Linked DNA regions of Prosthecomicrobium sp. N25. The protein of the gene in region 2 interacts with the protein of the main gene of each other region in a pairwise test. Links are inferred from orthologs where the notes say so. Each region holds a gene or a part of one and is shown on either strand. Other genes may lie near its edges.

Region 1 (4,779 bases), on a different replicon or contig from region 2:
TCTACACGGTCCCGGGCGACGGCACGGTCGACTACGTGTCGGTCTTCAAGGCCGTGCCCGCCTATTCCGGCTGGGTCATCATCGAGGCCGAGCAAGACCCCGAGAAGGCGAACCCGAAGACCTACGTGTCCATGGGCTACGCGAACCTGACCCGCTTCCTGAAGGAGGCGGGACTGAGGAGCTGACGCGCCCAAGCCGGGCAGAGACCACCCCGTCCGCAACCCCGCCCCCCCCACCGCGTTCCCAGACAAGGCGCGGCACGCGCCGCCGATCCGGGATCCAGCGCGCGGCCCGATCTCGCAGCGCTGCGGCCGGCGGAGAGCGCTGGACCCCGGCCCTCCACTGCGCTCCGGCCGGCCGCTGCGGCCGGCGGAGAGCGCTGGACCCCGGCCCTCCACTGCGCTCCGGCCGGGGATGCGGGTGGAGAGGCGGGGCCCGGAGGTCGGGGTCCGTTCAGTCCCCGATCCTCTCCACCGCAGTCCCGGACAAGGCGCGGCACGCGCCGCAGATCCGGGATCCCGCGCGGGCCCCGATCCGCAGCGCTGCGGCGGGCGGAGTCGGGCGACCCGGAGCGCTAGACGACCTGCACCTGGACCACGCCGGGGACGGCCTTGAGGGCGCCGGCGATCTGGGGGGAGACGCGGTAGCGGTCGCGCAGCTTGACCTCGACTTCGCGCTGTCCGCCTTCGCCGAGAAGGAGGATGAAGGAGACCTCGCCCTCCCCGCCTTGCGGCAGGTGGCGGTGGATGGAGTCGATCGGGCCCGGGTCGCGCAGGAAGATGCGCAGGTTCTGCTGCAGGCGGCCGGCGATGGCGTCGAGCGGCTCGACCTTGTCGATGCGGACGCTGACGCCCTCCGCGCGCTCCTCGGCATTGGCGTAGATGACCACCGACTGGCCGGGTTCCAGCAGGTCGCGATAGGTGGCGAGGCCCTCGGAGAAGATCACCGCCTCGTACTGGCCGGTCGGGTCGGAGATGCGCACGATGCCCATCTTGTTGCCGGTCTTGGTCTTGCGCTCCTGGCGGCTGGTGACCGTGCCGGCGAGGCGGCCGAAGGCGGAGCCGCCCTTCACCGAGCGCTGGAACTCCGACCACATCTGGACGCGGAGCTTCTCCAGCGTGGAGCGGTATTCGTCGAGCGGATGGGCGGAGAGGTAGAAGCCGACGGCGGAATACTCCCGCTGGAGTTGCTCGGCCGCCGTCCAGGGCTGCGTCTCGGGCAGGCGCAGCGGCTTCTCGTCGCCGCCGCCGGCGAACATGTCGAGGTTGCCACCGGCATCGGCCGTCTTCACCCGGTTGGCCTCGGCCATGACCACGTCGAGACCGGCCACGAGCTTGGCGCGGTTGGGATCGAGCCGGTCGAAGGCGCCGGCGGCTACGAGGCTCTCCAGGGTGCGCTTGTTGACCTGGCGGGGATCGAAACGCCTCGCGAAATCGGAGATGTCCCGGAAGGGCCGGTCGGCGCGGAGCGCCACCAGATGCTCGACGGCGTGGCCACCGACTCCCTTCACGGCCGCGAGGGCATAGACGATCTTGCCGTCCTCGACGTCGAAGGCGACGCCGGAGCGGCGGATGTCCGGGGCGAGCACGTCGATGCCGAGCCGCATCGCCTCGCGCCGGAAGTCGTTCAGCTTGTCCGTGTTGGACATGTCGAGCGTCATGGAGGCGGCCAGGAACTCGACCGGGTGGTTCGCCTTCAGGTAGGCGGTCTGATAGGCGACCAGCGCGTAGGCGGCGGCGTGGGACTTGTTGAAGCCGTAGTCGGCGAACTTGGCGAGGAGGTCGAAGATCGTGTCGGCCTGTTCCTTGGAGAGGCCCTGCCGGATCGCGCCCTCGACGAAGCGGACGCGCTGGGCGTCCATCTCGGCCTTGATTTTCTTGCCCATGGCGCGCCGCAAGAGGTCGGCCTCGCCGAGCGAATAGCCCGAGAGGATCTGGGCGATCTGCATCACCTGTTCCTGGTAGACGATGATGCCGTGCGTCTCCTTCAGGACCGCCTCGAGCAGCGGGTGGATGTAGTCCGGCTTCTCCAGCCCCTGCTTGCGGGCGCCGTAGACCGGGATGTTGGCCATCGGGCCCGGGCGATAGAGCGCGACGAGGGCGATGATGTCCTCGAAACGGTCGGGCTTGATGTCGGCGATGGCCTTGCGCATGCCCTGGCTTTCCAGCTGGAACACGCCGACCGTCTCGCCGCCGGCCAGGAGCTTGTACGTGGGCGCGTCGTCGAGCGGGATGGACGAGAGGTCGATGTCGATGCCCTTCGTCTTCCTGACGAGCTGGAGCGCGGTCTGCAGGACCGTCAGGGTCTTCAGGCCGAGGAAGTCGAACTTCACGAGGCCGGCGCTTTCCACCCACTTCATGTTGAACTGGGTGACGGGCATGTCGGACCGCGGGTCGCGGTAGAGCGGCACCAGCTCGTCGAGGCGGCGGTCGCCGATGACGATGCCGGCGGCGTGGGTCGAGGCGTGGCGGTAGAGCCCCTCGAGCTTCATGGCGATGTCGAGCAGCTTCTCGACGATGGGCTCCTGCTCGCGCGCCTCCTGGAGGCGCGGCTCGTCGTTGACCGCCTGGGCGAGCGTCACGGGATTGGCCGGGTTCTGCGGGACGAGCTTGGCGAGCCGATCCACCTGGCCATAGGGCATCTGCAGGACGCGGCCGACGTCGCGCAGCACCGCGCGCGCCTGGAGGGTGCCGAAGGTGATGATCTGCGCGACCTGGTCGCGGCCGTATTTCTGCTGAACGTAACGGATCACCTCGTCGCGGCGGTCCTGGCAGAAGTCGATGTCGAAGTCGGGCATCGACACGCGTTCGGGGTTGAGGAAGCGCTCGAAGAGGAGCGCGAAGCGCAGGGGGTCGAGATCCGTGATCGTCAGGGACCAGGCGACGAGCGACCCGGCGCCGGAGCCGCGGCCGGGCCCGACCGGGATGCCCTGCGCCTTGGCCCACTTGATGAAGTCCGACACGATCAGGAAGTAGCCGGGGAACTTCATCCGCTCGATGATCGTGAGCTCGAATTCGAGACGCTCGCGGTAGGTCTCCTCGCTGATGCCCGGCGCGGTCCCGTGCGCGGCGAGCCGGGCGGCGAGGCCCGCCTCGGCCTGGGCGCGCAGCTCCAGCGCCTCGGCCTTCTCGGCCGCCTCGGCGTCCTGGCCGACGCCGGCGAAGCGGGGCAGGATCGGCTTGCGCTTCAGGGGCCGATAGGAGCAGCGCCGGGCGATCTCGACCGTGTTGTCGAGCGCCTCGGGCAGGTCGGCGAAGAGCGCCTGCATCTCGGCGCGCGTCTTGAACGCGTGCTCGGGGGTCAGGCGCCGCCGGTCCTCCTCGGCGACAACGCGTCCTTCCGAGATGGCGATCAGGGCGTCGTGGGCCTCGAAGTCCTCGCGCTTGGAGAAGTAGGGCTCGTTGGTGGCGACGAGCGGCAGGCCGAGCGCGTAGGCGAGGTCGAGGAGGCCGGCTTCCGCCAAGCGCTCCTCGTCGAGGCCGTGGCGCTGGATCTCGGCATAGAGCCGGTCGCCGTAGAGGCCGGCGAGCCGCTCCAGGCGCGCGCGGGCGAGGTCCTCCTGGCCGTCGACGAGCGCGCGGTCGACCGGGCCGCCGGGGCCGCCGGTCAGGGCGATCAGGCCGGCCGTGCGGCCCTCCAGGTCGGCAAAGGAGACATGCGGGTCCTCCGTCCCCTCGGTGCCCAGGAAGGAGCGGGAGACGAGGCGGACGAGGTTCGCCCAGCCCTCGGCGTTGGCGGCAATGAGGACGAGGCTCGGCCGCCGGGCGACGAGCGAGGGCCGGCGCGAGGCCTCCCCGGCGCGGTCGTCGAACTCGACCGCGATCTGGCACCCGACGATCGGCTGGATGCCCTTCTCGGCGGCCTTCTCGGAGAATTCCAGCGCGCCGAACAGGTTGCCCGTGTCGGCGAGGCCGAGCGCGGGCTGCGCGTCGGCCTTGGCGAGCTCGATCAGCTTGCCGAGCGGCAATGCGCCCTCGAGCAGGGAATAGGCCGAATGGGCCCTGACATGAACGAAGCCGACCGCCGCCATGCCGTCTCCGACCCTTCCCTGCCCTGCCGATCCTGCCGCGACTCGGCGGCGCCCCGCCCGGCCGCCCGACGCAGTTTCGGCCCCGGGGCGTCCGGGGGCAACGCGACGCGGCCGAATGGCCGCCTCCCGGACCACGCCTTGGCGGCGCCCTGTGGATAACCCGGGGCATCCGCCCGCGGCTGGCCGGGCCGTCGTCCCCGGTTCGGCCGGGTCCGGCGCCGACCCGCGCCGACCCGTCCCTGTGGAGAAGCGCCGGGGCGCTTGTGGATAACCTGCGGGCGGGATATTCTCTCTTTGTTCCGGACCCTCAACCGGCCCGCGCTATGACGTCCGCCCAGATCGCGATCATGGCCATGAAGCTGATCAACGCACCCGCCGACAGAACTTCCCGCATCAGCATCATCATGGGAGCCTCCTTCGTTGGCCGCCGTTCGATGATCAGAGTATGTTCCTGTTTTGTTCCTGTGGTCAAGCCTGTGCCGGACGGCGTCGCAAGACTTGGTTAACGGGTGGCCTTCCCAGACGGCGAGGCGAGCGGGAGGCCCGCTTCGGGCACCGGTACGGTACCGGACACCAGCAGACCGGACGCAGGCGGAGGCCGAGGGTGGAGGCACCTATGCGGTGAGAAGGCGTGTGGAGGCCGACACGCGTCGAGCCGGAGGGCCGACCGCACGTCCTCCACAGCGGGGCCGAGGGCCGGTCCGCCGGCGCCTCCGCGCACCGGCGGCTTCGCCCGTCTCCGTACCGGC
Region 2 (3,793 bases):
CGTCCTCGACCACCACGATGGTCCGCCCGTCCCGGCGCTCGTCCCGGCAGAGGCTGCAGGGGTCGACCGTGTCCATGTTCCCGCAAACCGAGCAGACCCGGACCTTCTCGGCCGCCTCCGTACAGGCGCGCGCGAGCGGCTCGAGGAGGGTCTCCTTCTTCTTGATGAGCTGCAGCGCCGCCCGACGCGCCGAGCGGGGCCCGAGCCCCGGCAGGCGCGCCAGGAGCTGGATCAGGCGCTCGATCTCCGGGCCGGCGATCCGCTTCGTCATCGGGGGTCCTTCGCTATTCCGGGCCAACCATGCGGACGGCTGCAGGCCTTTGCATGTGGGAAGCCGATCCGTTCAATTTTAGCGAATTCCTCAATCGGTCCGGTACCCGGATCTGCACCATTCCCCGGGTCCAGAGAAGAAAGGGGGGAACCCGTGAGAACCGACGCGAGCGGCGGCCAGCAGCGGCCGCATTTGATCGACCTCGGCGGCAAGACACGCCTCGAAACCCAGACGAAGCCGAGGCGGGAGGCCGAGGACCCGAGGAAGCGCGAGGAGGAGGCGGCCGCCAAGGCCGCGGCGCCGGCCGGCATGGGCCGAACGGTCGACAGGACGGCCTGACCGGGCCACCGGGCGACGGCAAGCGGCAAGGCCCTCCGGCCCGTGTCGGCGCGGGCTTCAGAACGGCAGCTTGAACCCGGGCGGCAGGCCGAGCCCGCCGGTGAGCTCCGCCATCTTGGCCTGGATCGCCTGCTCGACCTTGCCGTGCGCGTCCCGGTGCGCCGCGACCACCAGATCCTCCAGGATCTCCGCCTCGTCCGGCTTCATGAGCGACGGGTCGATCTTCACCGACTTCATCTCGCCCTTGCCCGTCACCGTCACGGTGACGAGGCCGGCGCCGGACACTCCGGTGACTTCGATCAGGGCGAGCTCGTCCTGCAGGCCCGACATGCGGCTCTGCATCTCCTTCGCCTGCTTCATCATCTTCAGGAAGTCCATGGGCATCCTCTCCGGGCCGGTTCGTCGGGGGGAGATAGCGGATCAGTCGTCCGGGGACCAGCCCGGATCGTCCGGATCGACCGGCACCGCGAAGGCGTCCGCCGGCAGGTCCTCGCCCTGCGGGTCGCCGAAGGCCGGCACGCCCGCGGCGGCCGCGGCCGCCTCCTCCTCGGGCGAGCGGTTCACCCGCACGTCGACGATCGCCGCTCCCGGGAAGCGCTTCAGCACCGCGGCGACGAGCGGATCCGCCCGCGCATCGCTCACCAGCCGGTTGCGCTGCGCCTCGCGCGTCTCCGCGATGGTCGCCCCGCCCTCCTCGCGCGAGACGATCACCATCCAGCGCAGGCCCGTCCACTCGGTCAGCTTGCGCGACAGGTCCTGCGCCAGGTCCCGCGGCGCCTCGGGGGCGAGGGCGACCTCGAGCCGCCCCGGCTCCATCCGCACCGGCCGGACCTGCCGCTCGACCGCCATCTTGAGCCGGATGTCGCGCTTCTCGGCCGCCAGCGCCGCGATGTCCTCGAGCGTGCCCACATGCCGCTCCGCTCCGCCCGGCGCAGCCGGCGGCACGGGCCTGGGCGCCGCCGCCGGCGCGGGCTCCTCCCACGGCGGGGCGACCGGCTGCGCCTGCGGCTCCGGCTGCCGGGCCTCCTGGGCGCGCCCGACCGCCTCGCCGCCGCCCGCCACCAGCCGCGGCATCGGACGTCCCTCGGGCAGGCCCTGTCCGGCGCGCGCGTCGACCCGGCCGAGCGACGCCGGCCCGGCTCCGCCCCCGCCGCGCGGGCCGCCGCCGTCGCCGCCCGTCGCCGGGCCTGCCGGCGCGGCGTCCTTCAGGAGCCTCAGCGCCTCGTCGGGCGTCGGCAGGTCCGCCGCGTGTGCGAGCCGTACCAGCACCATCTCGGCCGCCGGCAGTGCCTTCGGGGCGCCGCGCACCTCGTCGTAGCCCTTCAGCAGCATCTGCCAGGCCCGCCCCAGGATCCTGACCGACAGACCCTCGGCGAGCGCGGCCCCGCGCGTCCGCTCCGCCTCCGACGCCGCCGCGTCCGCGGCTGCTCCCGGCACGAGCTTCAGCCGCGTGACGAAATGGGTGAACTCGGCGAGGTCGGCGATCACCACCGCGGGGTCGGCGCCGACGTCGTACTGGGCGCGCAGCTCCGTCAGCGCGGCCGCCACGTCGCCGCGCATCAGGTGTTCGAAGAGGTCGATCACCCGGCTACGGTCGGCGAGGCCGAGCATTTCGCGCAGCTGATCCGCCGTGATGCCGCCCTCGCCATGCGCGATCGCCTGGTCGAGCAGCGACAGCGAGTCGCGCACCGATCCTTCCGCGGCCCGCGCCACCAGCCTGAGCGCCTCGTCGTCGATCGTCACCCGCTCGGCGTCCGCGATCCGGCGCAGGTGCCGGACCAGCACGTCCGCCTCGATCCGGCGCAGGTCGAAGCGCTGGCAGCGCGACAGGATCGTCACCGGCACCTTGCGGATCTCGGTCGTCGCGAAGATGAACTTCACGTGCTCGGGCGGCTCCTCCAGCGTCTTCAGCAGGCCGTTGAAGGCCGCCGTCGACAGCATGTGGACCTCGTCGATGATGTAGACCTTCATCCGCGCCGAGACCGGCTTGTAGCGCACCGCCTCGATGATCTCGCGGATGTCGCCGATGCCCGTGTGCGAGGCCGCGTCCATCTCGATGACGTCGACGTGCCGCCCCTCCATGATGGCGCGGCAGTGGACGCCGGGTTCCGGCATGTGGATGGTCGGCCGGTCGACCGTGCCGGGGATCTCGTAGTTGAGCGCGCGGGCGAGGATGCGGGCCGTGGTCGTCTTGCCGACCCCACGCACGCCGGTCAGCATGTAGCCCTGCGCGATGCGGCCCGTCTCGAAGGCGTTGGAGAGGGTACGGACCATCGGCTCCTGGCCGATCAGGTCGTCGAAGCTCTGCGGGCGGTACTTGCGCGCCAGCACCCGGTAGGCGCCGGTCTTCGGCTGCGTCGCGGGGGTCTCGTCAGCGGTCGGGAAGAGGCCGTCCATGCGGGTCCTGGCCCTCGGTCGCCGGGCTCGCCGTCGTGCCGGCCGCGAGGCCCGCCCGGACCGGACAACCTTCCGAAGTGAGAGGTGGGAGGCTGACACGCGACCCGTGCCCGACCCGTTTTGGCTGCTTCCTTCCGGACCTGACCAGGTTGGCGAGTGGCGACGTCCACAGCCAACCTCCCGCGGCCACATATCATGGATCGCGACGCCGGATGCAAGGGTCTCTTGCACGGGTCGCCCGCGGGCGCGCGAAACGCCCGCCGGCGGTCGTCCCCTCTCCCCTTCGGCGGCGCGACGTCGTAGTAAGGACCATGACCGACTTCGTGCTCGACCCCCGCCTCGCCGGCGATTCCGTGCCCATCCTCGAGATGCCGCTCTCGACCGCCCGGCTGTTCGACAACGCCCACTATTGCTGGGTCATGCTCATCCCTCGCCAGGCCGGTCTCGTCGAGATCACCGACCTGTCGCGCCACGACCAGGGCTGGCTCCTGGACGAGATCAACCGCGTCTCGGCCGCGGTCAAGCAGGTCTCCGGCTGCCTCAAGCTCAACGTCGCGGCGATCGGCAACATCGTCCGCCAGCTTCACGTCCACGTGGTCGGTCGCGACGAGGGCGACCCGGCCTGGCCGGGCCCCGTGTGGGGCGGACCGCGCATGCGCTACGAGCCTGCGGCGCTCGCCGCCCGCGCGGAGGCGCTGCGCGCCGCCCTCGCCCGGGGAGCCGCCTGATGCCGCTCGTCTTCCCGCCGAAGGAGGCCTCTGCGGGCGTCGGCTTCGCCGGCAACCG

What was found.
Region 1: the proteins of WBG79_RS15020 (region 2) and dnaE interact in binary tests that used the Escherichia coli proteins (3 or more experiments, as listed by UniProt). The link is inferred for Prosthecomicrobium sp. N25 from one-to-one orthologs.

Annotation. Positions count from the first base shown.
Region 1 is NZ_JBBCAT010000001.1:2,742,463-2,747,241, reverse strand. What follows is about bases 375-4,340. They hold dnaE (DNA polymerase III subunit alpha), read right to left. Parts: upstream 4,031-4,340; coding sequence 575-4,030; downstream 375-574. Outside these bases: iolE (myo-inosose-2 dehydratase), read left to right, coding at 1-185. UniProt on the Escherichia coli protein: DNA polymerase III is a complex, multichain enzyme responsible for most of the replicative synthesis in bacteria. This DNA polymerase also exhibits 3' to 5' exonuclease activity. The alpha chain is the DNA polymerase catalytic subunit.
Region 2 is NZ_JBBCAT010000002.1:49,464-53,256, reverse strand. What follows is about bases 520-3,499. They hold WBG79_RS15020 (DNA polymerase III subunit gamma/tau), read right to left. Parts: upstream 3,008-3,499; coding sequence 1,031-3,007; downstream 520-1,030. Other genes in these bases: WBG79_RS15010 (HIT family protein), read left to right, coding at 3,319-3,499; WBG79_RS15025 (YbaB/EbfC family nucleoid-associated protein), read right to left, coding at 668-988; WBG79_RS15030 (hypothetical protein), read left to right, coding at 520-610. In the rest of the region: recombination mediator RecR, read right to left, coding at 1-271; more of WBG79_RS15030, read left to right, coding at 425-519; more of WBG79_RS15010, read left to right, coding at 3,500-3,735; nudC (NAD(+) diphosphatase), read left to right, coding at 3,735-3,793. UniProt on the Escherichia coli protein: Part of the beta sliding clamp loading complex, which hydrolyzes ATP to load the beta clamp onto primed DNA to form the DNA replication pre-initiation complex.